DNA from 3 places in the Mesorhizobium sp. M0701 genome. Region 2 is predicted to be linked to each of the others. Evidence: predicted binding sites of a transcription regulator. Region 2 holds the regulator's gene; each other region holds the start of a gene.

Region 1 (4,209 bases), on a different contig from region 2:
CCCGCTCGGCTCCTGCACCATGAAGCTCAACGCCGCCGCCGAAATGATGCCGGTGAGCTGGCCTGATGTCGCCAACCTGCATCCCTTCGCGCCGGCAAACCATTCGATAGGCTATCGCGCCATGATCGACGAGCTGGAAGGCTGGCTGGCCGAGATCACCGGCTTCGACGCGGTGACCCTGCAGCCCAATGCCGGCAGCCAGGGCGAATATGCCGGGCTGCTCGCCATTCGCGGCTATCATCTGTCGCGCGGCGAAGGCCATCGCACCGTCTGCCTGATCCCGTCCTCGGCGCATGGCACCAATCCGGCAAGTGCTGCCATGGCCGGCATGAGCGTCGTCGTCGTGCGCTGCACCGAGGACGGCAATATCGACATGGAAGACCTGCAGGCCAAGACGGCCGAGCATGCGCACAATCTTGCGGCGCTGATGTTCACCTATCCTTCGACGCATGGCGTCTTCGAGGAAGGCGCGCGCGACCTTTGTGCCCTCGTCCACAGCCATGGCGGCCAGGTCTATTTCGACGGCGCCAACCTCAACGCGCTGGTCGGCCTCGCCCGTCCCGGCGATATCGGCGCCGATGTCTGCCACATGAACCTGCACAAGACCTTCTGCATCCCGCATGGCGGCGGCGGCCCCGGTGTCGGCCCGATCGGCGTCAAGGCGCACCTGAAGCCATATCTGCCCGGCCACGTCACCGAAGGCTCGGCCCATGCCGTGGCGGCGGCACCGTTCGGCAGTGCCTCCATCCTGCCGATCACCTGGATGTATATCCGCATGATGGGCGCTTCCGGCCTGAAGCAGGCGACCGAGACGGCGATCATCTCCGCCAACTATGTGGCGACGCGGCTCGGCGAGCATTTCCCCCTGCTTTACAAAGGGCGCAACGGACGCGTTGCGCATGAATGCATCCTCGACACCCGCGTGCTCAAGGACAGCGCCGGCATCAGCGTCGACGATATCGCCAAGCGGCTGATCGACTATGGCTTCCATGCACCGACCATGTCGTTCCCGGTGGCCGGCACACTGATGGTGGAGCCGACCGAGTCCGAGCCCAAGCGCGAGCTGGATCGCTTCTGCGAGGCGATGATCGCCATAGCCGGCGAGGCAGCCAAGGTGGCGAAGGGCGAATGGCCGTTGGCCGACAATCCTCTAGTCAATGCGCCGCACACCGCCGCCGAGGCGTTGGCCGGCCAGTGGACCCATCCCTATTCGCGCCTGGAGGCGGCCTACCCCGCCGGCGATGCCGACACGGCGGCAAAATACTGGCCGCCGGTGTCGCGCATCGACAATGTCGCCGGCGACCGCAACCTTGTCTGCTCCTGCCCGCCGCTGTCGGAATATCTGGGTGCGGCGGAATAGATCATGATCCCGAAAAGTGGAATCCGGTTTTCGGACAAGATCGTGGGTCTAACAAGAAGATAGAAACCTCAATCAGGCAGAACGCAAGGCCGGCCCGTCGGCCTTGCTCGCCCGGTCCCGGACGACGACGCGATTTCTCCCGGCGCGCTTTGCCGCATAGAGTGCTGCGTCGGCTTCGGCCAGCACATCGTCGAGACCGGTGCCGTTTGTTCCGCCAAAGCCGATGCCGCCGCTGACTGTGCTTCGCAACGGACCGAGCTGGGTGGCCACGACTTCCGTGCCGAAGGCGACGCTGATCTTGCTCGCAATGTCATAGGCCTTCTCTTCCGTCATCCGCGACATGACGAGCACGAATTCCTCGCCGCCCAACCGGAAGGCGTCGACGCCGGTTCTGGCGTACTTCCTGATGACGCCGGCGAAGCAGCGCAGGACCTGGTCGCCGACCGGGTGACCGAATACGTCGTTCGTCCTCTTGAAATGGTCGAGGTCGAACATGGCGACGGACATGAACGGACCGAAGACCCGCTCGCCGTAGAGTGCCGTCAACGCCCGCCGATTCATCAGCCCGGTCAATGGATCGGTCATCGTCTCGGCCTTCAGTTCGATCTGCGCCTGCAAATGGTGCAGGGAGAGCGTCAATGCGCCGAGCCCGGTCATGCAGGCGACGGCCACGACGGAATTCACCCGCTCGGCCCAATTGTCGGGCGCAACACCCAGCACCCATTGGCCCGTGACCAGCAGGACCGCGCCGCAAAGTCCGAACGACAGCGCACAGACGCCGCTCAGGAACGAGACGACCAGCAATATCCGGCGATCGTGACCACCCTCAATCCAGAACATCGCCCCGATGAGCGAGAGCAGCGCCGTTACCGTCGCGTAGGTGACAATAATGCCGACACCATCAAACCCGAGATACGTCGCGCCCGCGCAAACAGCCATCGCAACCAAGGTCGGCAAGATGGCTCGCCTGTAGTCGCCTATGCCGAGATATTGCATAGCCGACAGGCAGATAATCAGGAAACCGAGGCTGAGAAGCGCAAGCACGATCTGGCAAAGCCAGGGGCTTGGATCTCTTGCGTAATGCCAAAACAACACGACATGTGCGACCAGCACGAGAATGCCGCAGGCCACCGTCAGCACAAAGCGTGCCTGTGGCGCGCTGAACCAGATCGCAAACATGGTGATGCTAAGGCACGTGCCCGACAGCGCCGCCGCGAGCAGAAGCGAACTGTAATCCAACATGCTTAAGCGACAGCCTCTTGAGGGTTCCACTGCATTCTAGGTCAGCGACAGTTCGCGGATATCGTTTTTCAGCCAACCTTGCGGCGTAACCTTCGGACAAGGTTTACAAAGCGTCGATGCCCCAAGCTTCGACCCCATTTCCGCCGCTTGGCTGTCGAATGGTTTTGCAGTAAGAGGCTCTATCCTCGAACGTAACAGGAACCTCCGTCGCCTGCCCGCGAAAAGCGTGGCAGTATCGGGTGGTGATTCGCAGCATCGGAATCCAGGACCGGCATGGACGACAATAACGATCTTTTCGCCAAATTGGACAAGCAGCCGCAACCGGCTCGCGCCGCCGCGCGCCCGGCCGACCCGCTGGTGCAGGCGGCGAAGCGGCCGGCGCCCCGCGACGCCAGCGAGAGCTACAGTGCCGCCGATATCGAAGTGCTGGAGGGGCTGGAGCCGGTGCGCCGCCGCCCGGGCATGTACATTGGCGGCACCGACGACAAGGCGATGCACCATCTGTTCGCCGAGGTCATCGACAATTCGATGGACGAGGCGGTCGCCGGCCATGCGACCTTCATCGATGTCGAGCTTTCCGCCGACGGATACTTGTCCGTAACCGACAACGGTCGCGGCATTCCGGTCGATCCGCACCCGAAATTCAAGAAGCCGGCGCTCGAACTCATCATGACGACGCTGCATTCAGGCGGCAAGTTCGACAGCAAGGTTTACGAGACGTCCGGCGGCCTGCACGGTGTCGGCGTTTCCGTGGTCAACGCGCTGTCCGACCATCTCGAGGTCGAGGTCGCGATTGGGCGCAAGCTCTATCGCCAGCGCTTCTCGCGAGGCGTTCCGGTGACCGGCCTGGAGCAGCTCGGCGAGGTGCACAACCGCCGCGGCACGAAGATCCGCTTCCATCCAGACGAGCAGATTTTCGGCAAGGGTGCTGCTTTCGAGCCTGCGCGGCTCTACCGCATGGCGCGGTCAAAGGCCTATCTGTTCGGCGGTGTCGAAATCCGCTGGACCTGCGATCCGTCGCTGATCAAGGAAAAGGACACGACGCCGGCCAAGGCAGAATTCCATTTTCCGGGCGGCCTCAAGGACTATCTGAAAGCCTCGCTCGGCGACGAATTCCAGGTGACCCGTGAAATGTTTGCCGGCAAGAGCGAGAAGCAGGGCGGCCACGGTTCGCTCGAATGGGCGGTGACCTGGTTCGGCGGCGACGGTTTTATCAATTCCTATTGCAACACCATCCCGACCGCGGAGGGCGGCACGCATGAGGCCGGCTTCCGCAACGTCCTGACGCGCGGCTTGCGCGCTTATGCCGACCTGGTCGGCAACAAGCGCGCCTCGATCGTCACTTCCGAGGATGTGATGATCTCGGCGGCGGGCATGCTGTCGGTGTTCATCCGCGAACCGGAATTCGTCGGCCAGACCAAGGACAGGTTGGCGACGATCGAGGCGATCCGCATCGTCGAAAGCGCTATCCGCGACCCGTTCGACCATTGGCTGGCCGACAATCCGCAGGAAGCTTCGAAACTGCTCGAATGGGTGATCGCGCGCGCCGACGAGCGGGTGCGCCGCCGCCAGGAAAAGGAAGTGTCGCGCAAGAGTGCGGTGCGCAA
Region 2 (4,209 bases):
GATGCTTATCGCCGTGCTGTTCGACCGGGCCGCGCTCACCATGCGCAACCTGGCGATCTCGGCCATCGCGGTCATCCTGGTGTCGCCGCACGAGGTGGTCGGTCCGAGTTTCCAGATGTCCTTCGCCGCGACGGCGGCCCTTGTCGGCGCCTATGCAGGCTGGTCCGATTACCGCGCCGGCAGGGCCACCATGCCGCCGCCGCGGCTGTCGCCGCTACGCTTTGCCACTCGAAAGGTCCTGCTGGGCATGTGCGGTCTGGCGATGACCTCGATCATTGCAGGGAGCGCCACGGCGCTTTTCGCCATATGGCATTTCCAGCGCGTGGCGCCGCTCAGCCTGTTCGCCAATCTGGCCATCATGCCCATCGTGTCACTGGTCGTCATGCCCTTCGCCGTTCTCAGCGCGCTGGCGATGCCGTTCGGTGCGGATGGCCCTTTTCTCTATGTCATGGGCAAGGGGCTGACGGCGATGATCGCCCTGTCCGGGTGGATCTCGGAGCGCTCGCCGATCGATGCGGTCGGGCTGATTTCGCTGAGATCCGTCCTTCTGGTGACGATCGCCCTCGTCATTGCCAGCATGGCGACGACGTGGTTGCGGCTGGCGGCACTTCCTTTTGCGCTCGCCGGCTTGCTGACGACAACGCAGACACGCATACCCGACGTATTGGTCTCGGAGGACGCACGGCTGGTCGCGCTGCCGATCGGCAGCGGTGAACTCGCGGTCAACCGGGCACGCCCGAATGAGTTCACCATCGACAACTGGAAACGCGCGCTCACATCAGAGGCTATCGTCGCGCCGGAAACACCTGGAAAGAACGACCCGCAATTCGACATTGCCGATCCGGCCGACCTACCGCCGGGCATGCCGTTCATTTGCACGGACGGCCTCTGCCTTGCCAGGCATCCATCCGGCGCGATCATCGCGCAAGCCAAGGACCGCGATACTGCGCGGCCAGCCTGCGCCTTTGCCAGCTTGATCGTCATCGACGACGCCACCGCCCATAACCCCTGCTACTACGACCGGCTGGTCCTCGTCGTCACCAAACGGCAACTGGCGCGCGCGGGAAGTGCCGCCGTCTATTTCGATCCACAAGCGGCAACACGCGCCGAGATCCGCTTCGCCGTCGAAAAATCATACCGGCCCTGGCACGTGCAGCGGAAATTTTCACGCGCGGCACGGGGCCTGCCGCCATACCGCCGGGCCGACAACCCCAAAGCCGGCGCCAAGGGCGGAGCTCAGTAGCGGCGGATCAGTCCGACGAGCTTGCCCTGCACCTTGACCCTGTCTGGTCCGAAGATGCGCGTCTCGTAGGCCGGATTGGCGGCTTCCAGGGCGATCGAGGCGCCCTTGCGGCGGAACCGCTTCAGCGTCGCTTCCTCCTCGTCGACCAGTGCCACCACGATCTCACCGGGGCTCGCCGTATCGGCATTGCGGATGATCACCGTGTCGCCGTCGAAAATGCCGGCCTCGATCATCGAATCGCCTTTGACCTCAAGCGCATAATGCTCGCCGCCCATGATCATATCCGGCGGCACCGAAATCGAATGCGTCTGGTGCTGGATGGCGTCGATCGGCACACCGGCAGCGATGCGGCCCATCACCGGGATCGAAACGGCGGCGACGACATCGTCGTCATTTCCGGCTGCGGGCACGCGCGACGATGTCGGCTTGCCTTGCCGAGGGGCGCCTTGCCCAAGACTGCCCTGGATGACACTCGGCGAGAACTTGCGTGCCGCATTGAGGCCGGGGGCGATCGAGTCAGGCAGGCGTAGCACCTCCAGCGCACGGGCCCGGTTGGGCAAACGGCGAATGAAGCCGCGCTCCTCCAGCGCCGTAATCAGCCGGTGGATTCCGGATTTGGAAGCCAGGTCGAGCGCTTCCTTCATCTCGTCGAATGAAGGCGGGATACCGCTTTCCTTCAACCTTTCGTGGATGAACATAAGCAGTTCGTGTTGTTTGCGTGTCAGCATAGCGACCCCCAACAGAATCAGAAAAACAAACCCAGAACAAACACTATCTGTTCCAGTTGTGTTCCGCAACTGTTTAAAGTTTAATGAATGCGTTAAGGCTCGGGAAACAAACGACGTCCCCTACCGGCGTACCGCATTTTCACCGCCGCGAGCCTCATCGCCTTGATTCTGCTTTCGTTTGCGCCCTTCTGGCCTCCTAGAAGGCGGCACTGGCATCGGCCGTCGGTCGGCAAAAGGCACGGAATTGAACCCGTATCGACTGTGCGGTTTGGTCAATGCACCGTGAACGAAACGAACTCAAAACGCCAACCTCGGGTTAAGTCCCGGTTTCCACCGCCTGGTCAGGCTGCTTCTCGCCGGTGGAGCCTTGCTGCGCGCAACCAAGTAATGGAAGAACAGTCGATGCGTGTCCGGCGTTGCGTTGGATCTTGGGGGAGCAGACAAATCATGACAGGAATTCCCGATCTCGTGGCCATAAAGGCGATGGATGCCGCGGATCCGCTGCGCGCGATGCGCGACCGCTTTGTGTTGCCGCAAGGAGTGATCTATCTCGACGGCAATTCGCTAGGAGCTGCTTCACGTGCCGCTTTCGATGAACTGCACAAGGCCGCGACCGAAGAATGGTCGCATGATCTCATCCGCGCATGGAACACGGCCGGCTGGTTCAACATGCCGCTTGAACTTGGCGACCAGCTCGGGCGCCTGATCGGGGCCGCGGCCGGCCAGACAGTGGTCTGCGACACGACATCGGTCAATATCTACAAGCTGCTGCACGCCGCCATGGCCATGCGACCGGAGCGGCAGGTCATCGTCGCCGAGGGCGATAGTTTTCCGACGGACCTCTACATGGCCGAGGGTGTGGTTTCGACGCGAAAAGATACGCTGCTGCGCCTCTCGGGAGTCGACGCGCCGACCATCGAAGAGCTGATCGACGAACGCACCGCTGTGGTGCTGGTCAACCACGTCAACTATAAGTCGGGCGAACTGCGCGACATGCCGGCGCTGACGCGCAGGGCTCAGGAAGCCGGGGCGATGATCGTCTGGGATCTCTGCCACACCGCCGGCGCGATGCCAGTCGAACTCGACAAGGCAAACGCCGATTTTGCCGTTGGCTGCACCTACAAATATCTGAATGGCGGCCCGGGCGCGCCTGCCTTCATCTATGCGGCTGAGCGGCATCTTTCCGACATCCAGCAGCCGCTCACCGGCTGGTGGGGCCATGCACGGCCCTTCGCCTTCGAGCCAGGCTATGCGGCCGGCACCGGCATCCGCCGGTTTCTGTGCGGCACGCAGCCGGTCCTGTCGATGCGCACGCTGAAGGGCGCGCTCGACATCTGGAACGATGTCGACATGACGGCGGTGCGCAAGAAGAGCATCGCGCTGGCGGATCTGTTCATCGAGCTTGTCGAGGCAAAGTGCGGCACTTACGGGCTCACGCTCGAAAGCACGCGCGATGGGGAAAAACGCGGCAGCCAGATTTCATTCATGCATGAGCATGGCTACCAGGTCATGCGCGCGCTGATCGAACGTGGCGTGATCGGCGATTTTCGCGCGCCATCGACCATGCGCTTCGGCTTCACCCCGCTCTATGTCGGCTATGCCGATGTCTGGCAGGCCGTCAAAGTGCTTGAGGACATCCTGCACACCGGTGCGTGGAAGGATGCGCGCTTCGCCATCAAAGCAGCTGTCACTTGAGATTGATGCGAGAGCTGGAATCGTGAGGCTGGCGACGACGCGCCGCGCGATGCTTACGGCTACGCTGCAGGGCCATATGCCAGGGAGGAGGGCGCAGGGTGTTCGAACGTCACATTGCCGATTGGGACAACGCCTATGCCAACGGCGCCAACATAGCCGGCAGCGATCGCTGGCCGGCGGCCTGGATCGAGCCCGCGCGGGTTTTCCGCGACGTGCTTTCGACCGAGGGCAGGGCGCGGCTCGACATGGCCTATGGCGACAATCCACGCAACCGGCTCGATCTTTTCCTGCCGGCCATCAAGCCTAAGGGACTCGTGGTGTTCGTTCATGGCGGCTACTGGATGGAATTCGACAAGAATTTCTGGTCGCATCTTGCCGCTGGCCCTGTTGATCGCGGCTATGCGGTGGCGATGCCGTCCTACACGCTCTGTCCGCAGATACGCATTGGCGGCATCGTCAAGGAGGTCGGCGCGGCGATCGGCAAGGCGGCGGCGACGGTTGCAGGGCCGCTGATGCTGACCGGGCACTCGGCCGGCGGCCATC
Region 3 (4,209 bases), on a different contig from region 2:
GATCTGGAAGTTGACGAAGCGCTCGGCGCGCGCCGCAACCTTGTCGCGGGCCGGGCCGGTGAGTTGCTCGTCGGCCAGCAGAACCAGACGCGGCTTCAAAGCGTCTTCGCCGGCGACCAGCGTGCCGATCGGCGCGCCGATCCAGCGCAGCGTGCCATCCGAACCCAGCGCGATGTCGCCATTGGCCGAGGCGCCGAAGCGCTCGGCCCGCGCCTCGAACTCGGCGGCAAGCGCCTTCTGCGCCGCCGCCCGCACCGCCTTGGCGTCTTCGCCGCCGGCGCTCTGGTCGGCGGTGAAGCGGAAACCTTGCAACTCGCCGACGTGATGGCCTTCGACGAGGACGGTTCCGGTTGGGCTGATTTCGGCTTCAGGCATCGTGTTTTCTCTAAGGCGCCGCATGAGGACGGAAGTCCTGCGGTCTACAAAACGTTTCGTCAACCGCTCATGCAGCGCATCCGACAATCTGTCTTCGATTTCGCGCGTCTTTTCCTGCCAGTGTGCCCGATCGGCCAGCCAGCCGGGCCGGTTGGAAACGAAGGTCCATGTGCGGATCTGGGCAATCCTGTGCGACAGCGTGTCGATGTCGCCTTCGGTTGTGTCGGCACGGCGCACCTGCTCGGCCATGTAGTTCTCGTCGACATGGCCATGCCTGGCAAGGTCCATGTAAATGGAGGCAATCAAGTCGGCGTGCTGGGCCGGCGCGATCTTCCTGTAGTCGGGCAGCGCGCAGGCTTCCCACAGCAGCGCCACGCGCCTGGCATCGGTGGTGAGTGCCCGCACGTCCTCGTCGCGCGACAGATGCTCGAGCGCCTGCGCGTCCACGGCCGGCAGCGCGCGCGTCAGGCCTTCGACCGGAGCGTTGGTCTCAATCGAGCGCTTCAGCGCATCAAGGTTGGCGAAATCGAAATGCGCGGTGCGCCACTGCAGTACTTTCACCGGGTCGAAATCATGCGCCTCGATTTTGTTGACCAGTTCATCATCCAGCGGATCGACCTGGCCGGTGACGCCGAAGGTGCCGTCGCGCAGATGCCGGCCGGCGCGGCCGGCAATCTGGCCGAGCTCGGCCGCCGTCAGGTTGCGGTACTGGTAGCCGTCGAATTTGCGGTTCTGGGCGAAGGCGACGTGGTCGAGGTCGAGGTTGAGGCCCATGCCGATGGCGTCGGTGGCGACGAGGTAGTCGACGTCGCCCGACTGGAACAGCGCCACCTGGGCGTTGCGGGTGCGCGGGCTGAGTGCGCCGAGCACGACGGCGGCACCGCCCTGCTGGCGGCGGATCAGCTCGGCGATGGCATAGACCTCGTCGGCCGAGAAGGCGACGATCGCCGTGCGCCGCGGCAGGCGGGTCAGCTTCTTCGAACCGACATAGGCAAGATGCGAGAGGCGTGGTCGCGTCACCACCGACACGCCCCGCAGCAGGCGCTGCAGAATGCCGTGCATGGTGGCCGCGCCCAGCAGCAGCGTCTCCTGGCGGCCGCGCAGATGCAGGATGCGATCGGTGAAGATGTGGCCGCGTTCGAGATCGCCGGCGAGCTGGACCTCGTCGATGGCAACGAAGGCGGCGTCGGTCTCGCGCGGCATCGCTTCCACGGTGCAGACCGAGTATTTCGCGCCCGCCGGCTGGATCTTTTCCTCGCCGGTGATGAGCGCCACCTTATGGGCGCCGACCTTCTCGCAGACGCGCGTATAGACCTCGCGGGCAAGCAGCCTGAGCGGCAGGCCGATGACGCCGCTTTCATGCGCCACCATGCGTTCGATGGCGAGGTGGGTCTTGCCGGTGTTGGTCGGGCCGAGCACGGCCGTCACGTCTCGACCCGACAGGATCAGCGGTTCAGTGTGTTTCGGATGGATGTTCATCGGCCTGGAAATAAGGCTCTCTGCCTCGCATTGTCGGGAGCGCGCCCATATTGGCCGCGTATGACAGGCGACACATAGGGATTTCGGGCGCGAAGCGAAAGCGGAATATGCCGAGGGCAGGCCGATTGGTTGGTTCGAAGCCAGAAAATCTGTTCCCGATTAACAGTTGGAACGAGTCTGGAACGAATCAGCGACGAATCACTGACTCGCGCTGATTCAGGGTTTGTTCACGGCTACATCTGGGTTTTCTGTCGGCGTACCTCACCACATGCTGAATCACGGAAACTGGCCCGATTTATGCAGGCGGCATCCAAGCGAGCACTGCGGTTAACCTTTGCCGGCGAATGGTCGTGGCCGGCCAATCTGCTTCGCACAACGTTATGAAATTATTGATGTTTCCTAACGCGCTTTAATCATTTCGAGGGTGTTTTCAGCTCTCGCCGTTAACGTTCCGCTCAAAGCCGGAACGAATCGGCGACGAATCAGAGATAGCCGAAGTTTCTTGGTTTGTTCACCGCAACATGTTGTGTTGTGGACAGCTTTTCCACCGAGAATCCACAGGCTGCCGGGCGGCTTTTGCACAAGCTGCGAGTTTGCCGTTAACCTTTGCGTGCCGGATTGGGGCAGCGTGCTGCATCGAGATCTTGCAACGGGAAGACCGCTATAGAAACGGGCCGTTTTGCAGGCCCGTTCGTCCAAGCGCGGATCTGTCTCAACGTAAAGACAAACGATCAGGCGACGTACTGGCCGCCATTGGCTGATATGGTCGAGCCGGTGATGAAACCGGCATCGTCGGAAGCGAGGAAGACGACGCAGCGCGCGATTTCCTCCGGCTCGCCGAGACGACCGACCGGGATGTGCGGGATGACGCGCTCGTTGAGGACCTTCTCGTCCATTGCCTTGACCATCTCGGTGGCGATGTAGCCGGGGCAAATGACGTTGACGGTGATGCCGGCGCGCGCGCCTTCCTGGGCCAGTGCCTTGGTGAAGCCGATATCGCCGGCCTTCGAGGCCGAATAATTGACCTGGCCGACCTGGCCTTTCTGGCCGTTGATCGAGGAGATGGTGATGATGCGACCGAACTTGCGGTCGCGCATGCCGCCCCACAATGGATGCGTCATGTTGAAGACGCCGGAAAGGTTGGTGTCGAGGACCTCTTTCCATTGCTCGCGCGTCATCTTGTGGAACATCGCGTCGCGAGTGATGCCGGCATTGTTGACCAGCACCGAGACGGGACCGAGATCGGCTTCGATCTGTTTGATGCCGGTGGCGCAGGCCTCGTAGTCGGCGACGGACCATTTATAGACCGGGATGCCGGTCGCGGCGTTGAACTTTGCCGCCGCTTCTTCATTGCCGGCGTAGTTTGCGGCGACCGAATAGCCGGCGCTTTTCAAGGCGACCGATATCGCCGCGCCGATGCCGCGCGACCCGCCTGTGACGATTGCAACCTTTGTCATATGTCCTCCCGGGAAATGCAGATGACTGAGCGTTGAAGCGGTGGGGGTTTGCCCTCTATTCCCTACTCGCTTTGCGCCAGCATCCTATTCGTATCGCTTATCTCATCACAATGCTTCCACGCACATGGCAACACCCATGCCGCCGCCGATGCACAGCGTGGCAAGGCCTTTCTTGGCACTTCTGCGGCGCATCTCGTAGACCAGCGTGTTGAAGATGCGGGCGCCCGAGGCGCCGACCGGATGGCCGATGGCGATGGCGCCGCCATTGACGTTGACGATGGCCGGATCCCAGCCCATGTCCTTGTTGACGGCGCAGGCCTGCGCGGCAAAGGCCTCGTTGGCTTCGACCAGATCGAGGTCGCCAACCGACCAGCCGGCCTTGGCCAGCGCCTTGCGCGAGGAGGGGATCGGTCCCGTCCCCATGATCTGCGGGTCGACACCGGCGGTCGCCCAGGAAACGATGCGCACCAGCGGTGTGATGCCGCGCCTTGCGGCTTCCGCTTCGGTCATCAGCACCACGGCGGCGGCGCCGTCGTTGATGCCGGAAGCATTGGCAGCAGTCACCGTGCCTTCCTTGTCGAAGGCGGGCTTGAGCTTGGTCATGGCATCGATTGTCGCGCCGTGGCGGATGTATTCATCCTGGTCGACGACGGTGTCGCCCTTCCTGCCCTTGACTGTAAAGGCAACGATCTCGTCCTTGAATTTCCCGGCTTTCTGCGCGGCCTCGGCCTTGTTCTGGGAAGCCAGTGCGAACTGGTCCTGGTCGTCGCGGGTGATCTGGAACTGGCGGGCGACGTTCTCAGCGGTGTTGCCCATATGATAGCCATAGAAGGCATCGGTCAGGCCGTCCTTGATCATGGTGTCGATCAGCTTGAAATCGCCCATCTTGACGCCACCG

What was found. Region 2 encodes LexA, which represses DNA repair genes until DNA is damaged. Its sites were predicted from a motif close to TGTTCNNNNTGTGTTCNG; they were not measured.
Region 1: a site for LexA is predicted at 2,788-2,805, ahead of parE (DNA topoisomerase IV subunit B). Genes of this name have one in related genera too.
Region 3: a site for LexA is predicted at 2,022-2,039, ahead of NKI24_RS13880 (helicase-related protein). Genes of this name have one in related genera too.

What each region holds. Positions count from the first base shown of each region.
Region 1 is NZ_JAMYPO010000007.1:9,255-13,463, forward strand. Features, by position in the region: gene gcvP (aminomethyl-transferring glycine dehydrogenase) at 1-1,360, shown strand, start outside; gene NKI24_RS09005 (GGDEF domain-containing protein) at 1,433-2,602, opposite strand; gene parE (DNA topoisomerase IV subunit B) at 2,876-4,209, shown strand, end outside.
Region 2 is NZ_JAMYPO010000005.1:129,565-133,773, forward strand. Features, by position in the region: gene NKI24_RS07225 (ComEC/Rec2 family competence protein) at 1-1,243, shown strand, start outside; gene lexA (transcriptional repressor LexA) at 1,237-1,971, opposite strand; gene kynU (kynureninase) at 2,419-3,666, shown strand; gene NKI24_RS07240 (hormone-sensitive lipase) at 3,765-4,209, shown strand, end outside.
Region 3 is NZ_JAMYPO010000011.1:107,241-111,449, forward strand. Features, by position in the region: gene NKI24_RS13880 (helicase-related protein) at 1-1,854, opposite strand, end outside; gene phbB (acetoacetyl-CoA reductase) at 2,586-3,311, opposite strand; gene NKI24_RS13890 (acetyl-CoA C-acetyltransferase) at 3,417-4,209, opposite strand, start outside.